Regions from separate parts of the Vibrio sp. 16 genome, predicted to be linked through region 1. Evidence: predicted binding sites of a transcription regulator. Region 1 holds the regulator's gene; each other region holds the start of a gene.
What was found. Region 1 encodes PurR, which represses purine synthesis genes. Its sites were predicted from a motif close to TNANGNAAACGTTTNCNTNA; they were not measured.
Positions count from the first base shown of each region.

Region 2: a site for PurR is predicted at 1,577-1,596, ahead of purL (phosphoribosylformylglycinamidine synthase). Genes of this name have one in related genera too.
Region 3: a site for PurR is predicted at 1,645-1,664, ahead of glpX (class II fructose-bisphosphatase). Genes of this name have one in related genera too.
Region 4: a site for PurR is predicted at 1,905-1,924, ahead of U9J37_RS08140 (NCS2 family permease). Genes of this name have one in related genera too.

Region 1 covers NZ_OY808997.1:487,664-490,852, reverse strand. Annotated here, with positions in the region: gene torD (molecular chaperone TorD) at 180-827, shown strand; gene purR (HTH-type transcriptional repressor PurR) at 1,043-2,068, shown strand; cyclic di-GMP riboswitch class I at 2,214-2,300, shown strand; gene U9J37_RS02210 (TfoX/Sxy family DNA transformation protein) at 2,502-3,095, shown strand.
Region 2 covers NZ_OY808997.1:239,861-243,049, forward strand. Annotated here, with positions in the region: gene mltF (membrane-bound lytic murein transglycosylase MltF) at 1-1,443, opposite strand, end outside; gene purL (phosphoribosylformylglycinamidine synthase) at 1,794-3,189, shown strand, end outside.
Region 3 covers NZ_OY808997.1:2,277,713-2,280,901, forward strand. Annotated here, with positions in the region: gene metF (methylenetetrahydrofolate reductase) at 220-1,113, shown strand; gene zapB (cell division protein ZapB) at 1,182-1,424, opposite strand; gene glpX (class II fructose-bisphosphatase) at 1,718-2,725, shown strand.
Region 4 covers NZ_OY808997.1:1,802,178-1,805,366, forward strand. Annotated here, with positions in the region: gene tet(34) (xanthine phosphoribosyltransferase) at 1-380, opposite strand, end outside; gene U9J37_RS08140 (NCS2 family permease) at 595-1,884, opposite strand; gene U9J37_RS08145 (aminoacyl-histidine dipeptidase) at 2,914-3,189, shown strand, end outside.

The DNA of each region.
Region 1 (3,189 bases):
TAACATTTCTAGTATTTGTTACTTTAAAACCAAGAAAGATGATTTTTTCTTGATTCAAGACAAACCTAGGTCATCTGTTCATATTTTTCCATTTTTAGACTCAATTCTATACAGCTGACATTATCGCTGTTCATCTTTATTGGGTACACTAAGCGCAGTTATTTTAGGAGCCTGACCTAATGCAAGAAATTAAATCATTCAATGAAAAACGCGCAGAAATCTATTGGTGGCTATCGAGCTTATTGGCGAAAGAGCTCACTCAAGAGGCGTTAGACCAATACCATTCAGCCGAGATTCGTTCGTTTCTCTCTGGGCTTGGCGACAACCCAGATCTAAAACCTTCTGTCGACAACTTAGTTGATGCACTAAATCGACTTATGGACCGTGAAGACGCGCAGCTTGAATTAGCCGCAGATTTTTGTGACTTATTCCTTAAATCAGACAGAGACTCTGCCCTTCCATATGCGTCGATGTATGTAGGCAAAAGCGGACTGCTTAACGATGAGCCGGCGAGAGAAATGGAAGCACTAATGCAAAAGCATGGCGTCCAAGTTGATGAAAACCTAAATGAACCTGCGGATCATATCGCGATTGAACTCGACTTCCTTGGTAATCTGATTATTCGCTCGAATGAACTTGAAAGTGATGTTGAAATGGAAAACGCACTTGAAGAGCAAGACAAGTTCATCAGCCACGCACTACTTAATTGGGTGCCAAAGTTCGCCGCTAAGTGCAAAGCTTTAGATGATTTCGGATTCTACTCTGCCATTGTGATGTTAATGGTTGCGTTTATGGAACTTGACTCTCGCTACCTAAAAGGCGAATAAATACGAGCTTTTGTGACCACGAGCAGGGAACAAAAACCTTTTTATTTGCGCTTAGTTTGTTTGCGGTCTAGAATCGTGACCGCAAACGATAAAAATGAACGAATTAAATACAAACCGCTAATTATAAGCGGTTTTTGTGTTTCTGATACTTTCTGCCAGATTATCCTACACTTAGGAATATTGTTTCGTGGCAGTCATCGACAGGACAAAACCTTATGGCCACCATAAAAGACGTAGCGCGCTTAGCCGGCGTATCAACAACTACTGTATCTCACGTAATTAATAAAACGCGTTTTGTTGCCGAAGCGACCCAAGAAAAGGTCATGGAAGCAGTAACAGAGCTGAACTATGCGCCTAGTGCCGTTGCTCGAAGCTTAAAGTGTAATACAACACGCACGATTGGCATGCTGGTGACTCAATCAACAAACCTCTTCTTTTCAGAAGTTATTGATGGTGTTGAGAGTTACTGTTACCGCCAAGGTTACACGCTGATTTTGTGTAATACCGGCGGCATCTATGAGAAGCAACGCGACTATATCCGCATGCTTGCAGAAAAGCGCGTAGACGGCATCTTGGTCATGTGTTCTGACCTCACAGAAGAACTCAGCGAAATGCTTGACCGTCATAAAGACATTCCTAAAGTGGTCATGGACTGGGGCCCTGAAAGCTCACAAGCTGACAAAATCATCGACAACTCAGAAATCATCGACAACTCAGAAGAAGGCGGCTATCTAGCGACTAAATACCTGATTGAGCGTGGCCACAAAGATATTGCTTGTTTGAGCGGGCACTTCGAAAAAGCAGCATGTCAGGAGCGTATCGCAGGCTTCAAGCGAGCAATGAACGAAGCGAACTTGGCAGTTGATGAAGACTGGATCCTTGAAGGTAACTTTGAATGTGACACTGCAGTCCTAGCCGCAGACAAGATTGTTGCAATGGATAAACGCCCGAGTGCCGTTTTCTGCTTCAACGATACGATGGCACTGGGTCTAATGAGCCGCCTACAACAAAAAGGTATCCGCATTCCAGAAGATATGTCCATTATTGGTTACGACAACATCGAGTTAGCGGAATACTTCTCTCCACCGCTCACGACTGTTCACCAACCGAAACGACGTGTCGGTAAGAACGCGTTCGAAATTTTGTTAGAGCGTATCAAGGACAAAGAACACGACAAGCGAGTGTTTGAGATGCACCCTGAAATTGTCGAGCGCTGTACCGTGCGCAACCTCAACAAATAACATCATCACTCAGCGCCTGACTCTTTGATTAATTATCAGTCAGGCGCATATAACCCGCCAAATTACTGAACTAAGATCACATTTACTCACTACAAGTGTGATACTTACCTCAAATATTATTTATTCTTAACTTGTTCGATCAATGCCACGAACAGGGCAAACCATTTCGAAAGGATGGGACGCAAAGCCTCCGGCCTTAAGTATACTTATACAAGGTAGCGGGGTTGCCGATGGCAAAAATGCAAAACTAGTACATTAAGCTTTCTCGTAAACTGGACGCGTCTCAATACTGAGTATGAGCAGACATGGAATTCGTCGAGATTTTACGAAGTGTTTTCTTGTATGACACCTTACTGACAAAATTTCTGCATTATTTTGCTAATCTCTCGGACCTGAATTGGTGGCGTATACATATACACCGAGAAAATACAGCATGGATAAACCAATACTTAAAGACTCAATGAGACTATTTGAGCAACTTGGTCAAATTAAGTCTCGTTCAATGTTTGGCGGCTTCGGCATATTCGCAGATGAGACGATGTTTGCTTTAGTGGTCAACGATAAGCTTCATGTAAGAGCGGATGCTCAGTTAATCAAACAGTGCAATGCCCTTTCTTTGGAACCCTACGTCTACAAAAAACGTGGTTTTCCCGTTGTGACTAAATATTTTGCTTTGAGCGATGACATTTCCTCAGACAATGAAAAAACACTGGCATTGGCAAGACAAGCGCTGATCGCAGCAAAAGAAGAGAAAAAAGTACAATCGAAAGCGAAACCAAATCGCTTGAAAGACCTACCCAACCTGCGCTTGGCAACGGAAAGAATGCTAAAGAAAGCCGGGATTGACGATGTCGAATCTTTAGAAGAAGCGGGCGCTGTTAAAGCGTACAAGGCGATTCAATCGACACACTCAGCAGAAGTGAGCGTTGAACTGCTGTGGGCACTAGAGGGAGCAATCAGGGGCACACATTGGTCTGTTATACCGCAAAGCCGAAGACAAGAACTACTGAATAAATTGAGCAACTAGCTCAATCAATCGATGAAAAAGCCAGCACTTGCTGGCTTTTTTAGTCTCTAAGGAAATATTTTCTTCTCGCTCTCGTTCTTATTGTCTATATCAA
Region 2 (3,189 bases), 250 kb from region 1:
GGTCAAGTCATCAACGTTGTCATTGTCTTCCGCCAATGTCTGTTTCTCAACATGACCAATGATGCTTTGATAGTAGCGACGAATGTTTTCGACATAGTTACGCGCCTCATCACCGCGAGCGTAACCGTAGCGAGTCTGGCTGTAGTACTTTTTCTGACGCAGTAACGGTAGGCGGTCTTTTACGTCTGACCAAGCGTCTGGATTTCCACCTTGCCGCTTGGTTAGGCGTCTTGCGTCCATAACGTGACCGTAGCCTACGTTGTAGGATGCGAGAGCAAACCAGATTTTTTCATGTTCTTCAATGGAGTCGGGGATACGTGCAACCATACGGCGTAAATACTCTACACCACCTTTCACGGATTGCTCTGGGTCTAAACGATCGGTAACACCAACACTTTTTGCAGTTGGCAGTGTTAGCATCATCATGCCGCGGACACCGGTAGGAGATTTCGCCAATGGATTCCAATGCGACTCTTGGTAGGCGAGTGCTGCAACTAAACGCCAATCAAATTCATCGGAATACTTTTTAAACAGTGGTGACCATTTAGGCAGCTTAGAATCGAGAGCACGAATGAACGCGCGAGTATCCACGTAGTCAAATGAGTCGACATGACCGATGTACTTCTCTTCAAGTGATGCCAAGTGCCCTGATTGTTTGATATAGCCAAAAAACTCAATAAGTAAGGCGTAGAGACTCTCATCTTGGGAGCGACGCAGAAACCAAGAAGTCGGCTGATCTTCTGTTAGCTCAAAGGCTAATGCAATCTCAGGATAGATACGTTGAGAGAGTGAAACTTCAACAGAGTCCGCAACCGTAAATTGCAAATCTCCTTCAGAGACCTTTTTGAGCAGGTCGTTAACGTCTGCGTTTGGGTCGACTTTATAAATAAATTGTGGGTGCTCTTGTTGGATGGCCGCCAAGGTTTGGTTGAAATGTGAATCTCCCACAATTTGAATAACCGGTTCGTTGTCATTACTTTGTTCTAACTCGGATTGCAGTTCGAGTAACTGTTCTAAGTTACGTGGTCGCCATTGACCCTTTTTATAGACCACCTGTTGGCTCACGTAATAGTAAGCGGGGCCTGGTCTAAACGCTTTCAATCTTTCCGGCGATTGGCTTAACCCAGCCGCAATAATATCGATTTCGCCGTTTCGTAGGGCAGGATAGAGGCTTGAAATACGATAGGCAGGCTTCATCTCGAGCTGCACGCCGAGCTCATTGGCAAACTCTCGAGCTAACTCATAGTCAAGTCCAGCGGGGCCATCAGGACCAATATAGTAAGAGAGTTGGTTGTTTAATGTTCCAACCCTTAGCACGCCGCGCTCTTTAATTTGCTCCAGTTCACTCTTAGGTTCTGACTCAATTTGACAGCCTGATAGTAGGAGCCCCCCAAGCAGCACAGTAGCTAACGTGTGCAGTCGGGACAGGTAATTCTTATTCATTTAATGACAATCTCGTACATCCAGTAGGGCATTTATATCAAAGTGTCATAACAAGGCAAGATAATCAGTGTGGCTTCGGGAGAAGTGATCTTAATTTCGGAATTATGTTGTATTTCAAAATTGACAAAAAAAATGACGCAAACGGTTGCTTTTGGTGTTACATCACAAAAACAATTGCTATATAATGCGCCCGCAACCAAGAGGTGGAATCGGCATAGGTTTGGAAAACCTTCGGGAATAGCTTCGAAGAAAACAGTGAATAGCATAAGGTGAATTAGCCTTGTGTGACATTTAACCCACTGAATTTATTCCAATATCACCTTCATCAATTGCATAAGAGACCTAAGCACATGAGAATTTTTCGTGGCTCCCCAGCTCTATCTGAATTTCGTGTTAACAAGCTTCTAGAGCTTTGTCGTGAACTTAGCCTGCCTGTCACAGGCATTTACGCTGAGTTTGCCCATTTTGCTGAACTTTCAGCAGAGCTAGATGATCAAGAAGTTGAGAAACTTGAAAAACTACTGACTTACGGTCCAACAATTGAAGAGCATGAGCCAGAAGGTTTGCTTCTGCTCGCAACTCCTCGCCCGGGCACTATTTCTCCTTGGTCTTCAAAATCGACCGATATCGCCAACAACTGTGGTTTAGCCAAAGTGGTACGCCTAGAGCGCGGTACTGCTTACTACATCGAAACATCCTCTGAACTTTCAGAGCTTCAACTGGTTGAGCTTAAAGCGATTCTGCACGACCGTATGATGGAAGTTATCTTCACTGACTTCGATTCAGCAGCGGCACTTTTCCAAGTAGCAGAGCCAGCGCCAGTAGCAGATGTAGACCTACTCAATGGTGGTCGTGCTGCGCTTGAAAACGCAAACGTTACCCTCGGTCTTGCACTTGCAGATGATGAAATCGAGTACCTTTACGATGCGTTCGTAAACAAGCTAGATCGTAACCCAACAGACATCGAGCTAATGATGTTTGCACAGGCGAACTCGGAGCACTGTCGTCACAAGATCTTCAACGCAGACTGGACTATCGACGGTGTTAAGCAAGAGAAGTCTCTGTTCAAGATGATCAAAAATACATTCGAAGTAACACCAGACAATGTGTTATCTGCCTATAAAGATAACGCAGCAGTCATGGTGGGCTCTGATGTAGGTCGTTTCTTCCCGAACCCAGAAACTCGCCAGTACGGTTACAGCCAAGAGAAAGCGCATATCCTAATGAAGGTGGAAACGCACAACCACCCGACAGCGATCTCTCCTTGGCCGGGCGCTTCGACTGGTTCAGGCGGTGAAATTCGTGACGAAGGCGCAACGGGTATCGGTGGTAAGCCAAAAGCAGGTCTAGTTGGTTTCACCACTTCAAACCTACGTATTCCTGGTTTTGAACAGCCATGGGAAACAGATTTCGGTAAGCCAGGTCGCATCGTTAACGCCCTAGATATCATGCTAGAAGGCCCACTTGGTGGCGCGGCGTTCAACAACGAATTTGGTCGTCCAAACCTACTTGGTTACTTCCGAACTTATGAAGAGAAAGTAAACTCTCACGCCGGTGTTGAGGTTCGTGGTTACCACAAGCCAATCATGATTGCTGGTGGTATGGGTAACATCCGCGACGAGCACGTGCAGAAGAAAGAGATCCCAGTCGGCGCAAGCCTAATCGTATTGGGTGGTCCTGCAATGAACATCGGTCTTGGCGGTGGTGCAGCTTCTTCAATGGCATCTGGTCAATCAGCAGAAGACC
Region 3 (3,189 bases), 1.3 Mb from region 1:
AGCCCTTTTTCATCCTGACTCGCAAACTCTGTCTAGAATCATAGACAGAGAACTCCAGTAAAGTGAACTTCAATATCGCTCATGTTCAACTTGAATAAAATTCATAATTAGATTATTGACATTAAATGGTATTCAAGACATTCTGTGGACATATAGACGTCTAAACGTCAATTTGAGGATTTGGATTTGAGCGGGCAGAGTTGCCACAGGGAGAGTAAGATGGGATACACACACGCAGGTCATATTGACGCCTTAAACCAGAATATCGCTGAACTTTCTGACAACATCAATGTGTCATTTGAATTTTTTCCGCCAAGTAGCGAGAAAATGGAAGAGACGCTTTGGAACTCTGTGCACCGCCTAAAAACACTAAAGCCGAAGTTTGTTTCTGTGACCTATGGAGCTAACTCAGGCGAACGTGACCGTACCCATTCAATCATCAAAGAAATCAAAGCTGAAACTGGCTTGGTCGCAGCACCACACTTGACCTGTATTGATGCGAACCGTGAAGAACTCATTCAAATCGCTGATGACTACTGGAATAACGGCATTCAGAGTATTGTTGCACTGCGTGGCGATATCCCACCGGGTGGTGGTAAGCCTGAGATGTACGCATCCGATCTTGTTACATTATTAAAAGAGCGTCATGACTTTGATATCTCGGTTGCCGCTTTCCCTGAAGTCCACCCTGAGGCGAAAAGTGCGCAAGCTGATCTCCTGAACCTAAAACGCAAAGTCGACGCCGGTGCAAACCGTGCCATCACACAATTCTTTTTTGATGTCGAAAGCTACCTCCGCTTCCGAGACCGCTGTGTCGCTGCCGGAATCGACGTAGAAATAGTACCGGGCATCCTGCCAGTCTCAAACTTTAAGCAAGCCTCACGCTTTGCTGCACAGAATAACGTAAAAGTACCGAGTTGGATGGCAAAACAGTTTGAAGGTCTGGATGATGATCCGACAACTCGCCAGCTAGTTGGTGCTAGCCAAGCGATAGATATGATCCGAGTGCTCAGTCGCGAAGGTGTGAAAGACTTCCATTTCTATACGCTTAATCGTGCGGAAATGACATACGCTCTGTGTCATACGCTAGGTGTTCGACCTTCCGCTTCATAATCGATAAAACGTAAAAAGGTTGGCATTCGCCAACCTTTTTTCAATTCAGTCACAGATAAGTGTTCAACTTACTCGACTTCATCCATTTTACCTAGAAGGTTACGGATGCGATCTTGCCATGCAGCATGTTCTTGTTGCATCTGTTGAGCCTTTTGCTCCAATTCTTCGCGGCTAGAACGTAGCTCATTCGCCTCAAGAGCAAGCTTTTCTTTCTCTTCTTTCAGCTCTTCAACTTCCATCTGTAGCAAAGAAATAGTATCGACTGCTGTTTGGATTTTCGCTTCTAGTTGTTCTAGTACTTCAAAAGACATCTTAGCCTACCTTTAGTTATTCGTTTATGTGAAGGGCTCTCCACTCAATACCTTCATTCTACTCAGCCCGAGAATGATAAACACGCCCTATATTCGATATTTTGTGCCATTCGGTCAAAAAAACAGCACAGCTTGACAATCCCCTGACTGAAAGAGATTCAAAGTGCGAACCCGAGGAATTTCGACGCTGCTTTGATCGAGTTCAATTCAAATTACACGAAATAGCAAACGTTTTCCTGTCATTGTGTTAGAATCCTGCCGATTTTCTCATTCCCCCTTACTTTGGAGCTATCATGAAACGCGATTTAGCAATGGCATTTTCTCGAGTAACAGAAGGCGCTGCATTAGCAGGCTATAAATGGCTTGGCCGAGGCGACAAAAACGCCGCCGATGGGGCCGCTGTTGAGGTGATGCGCTCACTGCTCAACAAAACAGAGATCAGTGGTGAAATTGTGATCGGTGAGGGTGAGATCGATGACGCGCCAATGCTGTATATCGGAGAAAATGTCGGTATCGGGGGCGATGAGGTTGATATTGCAGTCGACCCTATAGAAGGGACGCGTATGACCGCAATGGGGCAGTCTAACGCGTTAGCCGTTCTTGCTGCGGGAGAAAAAGGAAGCTTCCTGAAAGCCCCAGATATGTACATGGAGAAACTCGTTGTTGGTCCTGGCGCAAAAGGCTGTATCGATCTCCATAAGCCATTAAAAGAGAACCTAGAGAATATCGCTCAGGCACTGAACAAAACACTCGACACCTTAGTCGTCATAACACTCGCGAAGCCACGTCATGATGATGTCATTGCTGAAATGCAATCAATGGGTGTCAGAGTCTTCGCCGTGCCTGATGGTGACGTAGCAGCATCGATCCTGACTTGTATGCCAGACAGTGAAGTGGATGCGATGTACTGTGTAGGTGGCGCTCCAGAAGGCGTAGTCTCCGCCGCTGTCATTCGTGCACTGGACGGTGATATGAATGGACGACTACTCCCACGACATGAAGTAAAAGGGAATAGCGAAGAAAACCGCATCTACGGTGCTGCAGAGCTAGAACGTTGTGAAGAGATGGGTGTTGAAGCGAATGTAGTCTTAAAGATGGAAGACATGGCACGCAGTGATAATGTTGTGTTTTCAGCTACGGGCATCACTAAAGGGGACCTATTAGAAGGTATTACACGCCAAGGCAATATCGCAACGACAGAAACTCTGTTGATTCGCGGTCGCTGCCGCACGATTCGCCGTATCAAATCAATTCACTACCTTGAACGCAAAGACCCAGAAGTCAGAGATATTATTCTCTAACTCTCATAGAACATTATGAGTTGAGGTCAGCTTCTGCTGGCCTTTTTTGTATCCGGAACAATTAGAGAATTGAAAGAATGCGCCTACAATAGGTATAAAGATTTAACCTCGTTGTATCCCTTCCAGAGCCCTCAACATAGTAATGAAAACCTCCGCCTAAACTTTTCTAATGATTAGCATATGAGCATGAAACAAAGCTTATTGGTATAAGTTCAGCTGTAGGAAAGTTACAGGCCAAATATGTCTTTAGACTGGCGGTCCTGAGTGGGTAGACTTACATCCAATTAGAGCTCTCTTACACGCGAAGGCAAGTAACGTTTAACAAAGTTTGCTATTCCTCGTTCTTACGGAGCTTGTTCATAAACAATCGCAGGCTATTTGGATAATACGGCTGAGACTCATTGGTCAGCACAGAAGTTTTCTTGACCAAGAAACGACGAAAGCCTAGTCGCAAGACTAGGCTT
Region 4 (3,189 bases), 1.3 Mb from region 1:
ACCACGTAATCGTCTAGCAGTTCTACTCCAGCAGGTTTTGCACAAACAGCAATCAATTTTGCTTTCGGGTACATTTCACGTAACTTACGCGCGGTATCACCACTGTCCACTAGGTCTTCCACGATCAGGAAGCCTTCACCGTCACCTTCAGGTGCTTTTACAACAGTCATATCACGTTGGTGGTCGTGGTCATAGCTTGAGATACAAATCGTATCAACGTGACGAATACCGAGCTCACGAGCAAGAATTGCCCCTGGAACCAAACCACCACGGCTTACTGCCCAAATACCTTTCCACTGCTCCGCTGGCATCTGTTTCTCAGCCAACTCGCGACAGAATGTGTGCATTTGGTCCCATGTGATAATGAATTTCTTAGCCATTGTAATAACCTAATAATTTGAAAAATCCGCATCCCCACAAAGCGTGACTGTCGGTTTGGAGTGCTTTAGCAAGTTGGGGAAAAGCTACGCAAACGTTTATTTTAACGGATGAGACTGGTAATACCAATGATTAACCTCTCCTCAAAACGAAAAAACATCGCTACAGCAGAGAAACAGCCATAGCGATGCTCAAAAATGTGATAGGTAAGTCTAATTAAGCAAACAAGTACTTCAGAATGAAGACTGCAGACAGAACCCACACACTGATTGAAACTTCACGACCACGGCCGCTCAACAGTTTAATCGCTGCGTAAGAGATAAAGCCAAGCGCGATACCTTCAGCAATTGAGTAAGTTAACGGCATCAGAAGACAAGTCACTACGACTGGAGCCGCTTCTGTCAGATCACGCCAGTCAACACTTACCAATCCAGACATCATTAGGATCGCAACGTAGAATAGCGCACCCGCTGTTGCGTAAGCTGGGATCATGCCCGCCAATGGTGAGAAGAAAAGAGCCAGAAGGAACAATACCCCTACTACGACAGCAGTAAGACCAGTACGACCACCAGCAGCCACACCAGCTGTTGATTCAACGTAAGATGTTGTACTTGATGTACCAATCATCGCACCAACTGACGTCGCGGTAGAGTCAGCCAGTAACGCTTTGCTTAAACGCGGTAGTTTGCCATCTTCTTTAATAAGGTCCGCTTTTTGCGCAACGCCAACCAGAGTACCTGCCGTATCGAATAGGTCAACGAACAGGAATGCGAACACCACTGAAATCATACCCACTTCGAAGACATCGGCGATATTCATTTGCATGAATGTTGGTGCAACACTTGGTGGCGTAGACATAATACCGCCCCACTGAACATCACCCAACATCAAACCAATCACCGTAATGATCAAAATTGCAATCATGACCGCGCCACGAACGCCTCGGTAGACAAGACCAATGGTCAAAAAGAAGCCAAGAGCAGCAAGAGCAGGCTGGAGACCAGTAATATGGCCAAGACCAACCAAAGTTGCTGGATTGTCGACAACAATGCCTGAGTTTTGCAGGCCGATAAATGCCAAGAACAAACCGATACCTGCAGAAATACCAGTACGAAGAGACATCGGGATCGAGTTGATGATCCACTCACGAACCTTAAAAATACTCAAGGCCATGAAGATGAGACCTGAGACAAATACAGCCCCAAGCGCAACCTGCCATGAATGCCCCATACCTAGAACAACACCGTAGGTAAAGAAGGCATTTAAGCCCATACCTGGAGCAAGCGCGATAGGATAATTCGCAACAAAACCCATAATGAAACAGCCAATTGCCGCAGCAAGACAGGTAGCGACAAACACAGCGCCTTTATCCATACCTGCATCTGCCAACATTGCTGGGTTAACAAAGATAATGTAGGCCATGGTTAAAAAGGTGGTAACACCCGCGATGATCTCAGTTTTAACGTTCGTGCCGTTTTCACTGAGTTTGAACAGTTTTTCGAACATGATCGAATCCTAAAAGGGTAAAAAGTAAACGGTTGCGTAATCGATTGGCCGAAATTATAAAGTTATAAAATTTCAAATTCCAGATAGAATTAACACTCTAATCAACATTTCTACCAACCAGTTTGTCTATTTAAGATCAACCGACCAATCTAGCGTAAAAATACCCGATAAAATTCAATCACTAAGACTGCAAACCATATAAAACACCGTTCGGTGGTTTTTTATACTTATGAGAAAAATTACCAGTTGGATTTGTGTAAGAAGCGCGGAGGGAATATGTGTTTATGCGAATAATATGCAGGGAACTCAAAGCGATAGAAGAAACACTTTATCGGTGTGCACTTTTTAATCGGAAAGCAAAAGGGATAAAAAAACGCCACTCAATTTGAGTGGCGGTTGAATCATGTCAGCTATATAGGAGCTGTAAAAAAATTCCAATATATAGGGGTGAACAAACTTGTTCGAGAGTCACAAACTTGGATTAGTATCCGAAGCTTGTTGGGTAAGTAAAGCTGCCTGTGTAAACTGAGCTGTTTAGCCAGAACGCTGCACTTGGTAAACCTTTCATAACTATCACCTTCTAAATCAATGAAAACTAAATAAACACTATTGATTTCTCGGTTCCTTGGAGGCGACAAATCGGACTCATCCTTTGAGCATTTTCTCTTCGCTTTCGAAGTTGGTGTAAATATACCCCAAAGAAATTTAATTACAAGCACAAAAGTGACAAAAGTCACAAAAAGTTCACCAATTGACTTAGATCAAACAAATATTGTAATTTAATTACAGATATATCAATTTATTATTTTTATTTCTTACACCTGATAAGAGTCCGGTAACATAAGCATTGCAGATAAAATCAGTATTCTGTGATAGCAGCGAAACAAATCCTCACTTCTTTCTCTACACCCGAATCTCGGAGAGTGCTATTCTGTGCGTCTACTTAATAGGCCACATCTAGATTAATCATCTGAAATTTGAAATGTTGAAGTCATAAGATCTGGCATTATTCTTTATAAGGAGTCATCCGTGTCTGAATTCCATTCTGAAATCAGCAACTTATCACCTGCTCCACTATGGCAGTTTTTCGATAAGATCTGTTCCATCCCTCACCCTTCTAAACATGAAGAAGCGCTTGCCCAATACATTGTCAATTGGGCGACAGAGCAAGGTCTAGACGTTCGTCGTGATCCAACAGGCAACGTGTTCATTAAAAAACCAGCAACACCGGGCATGGAAAACAAGAAAGGCGTCGTTCTGCAAGCGCACATCGATATGGTGCCGCAGAAGAATGAAGACACCGAT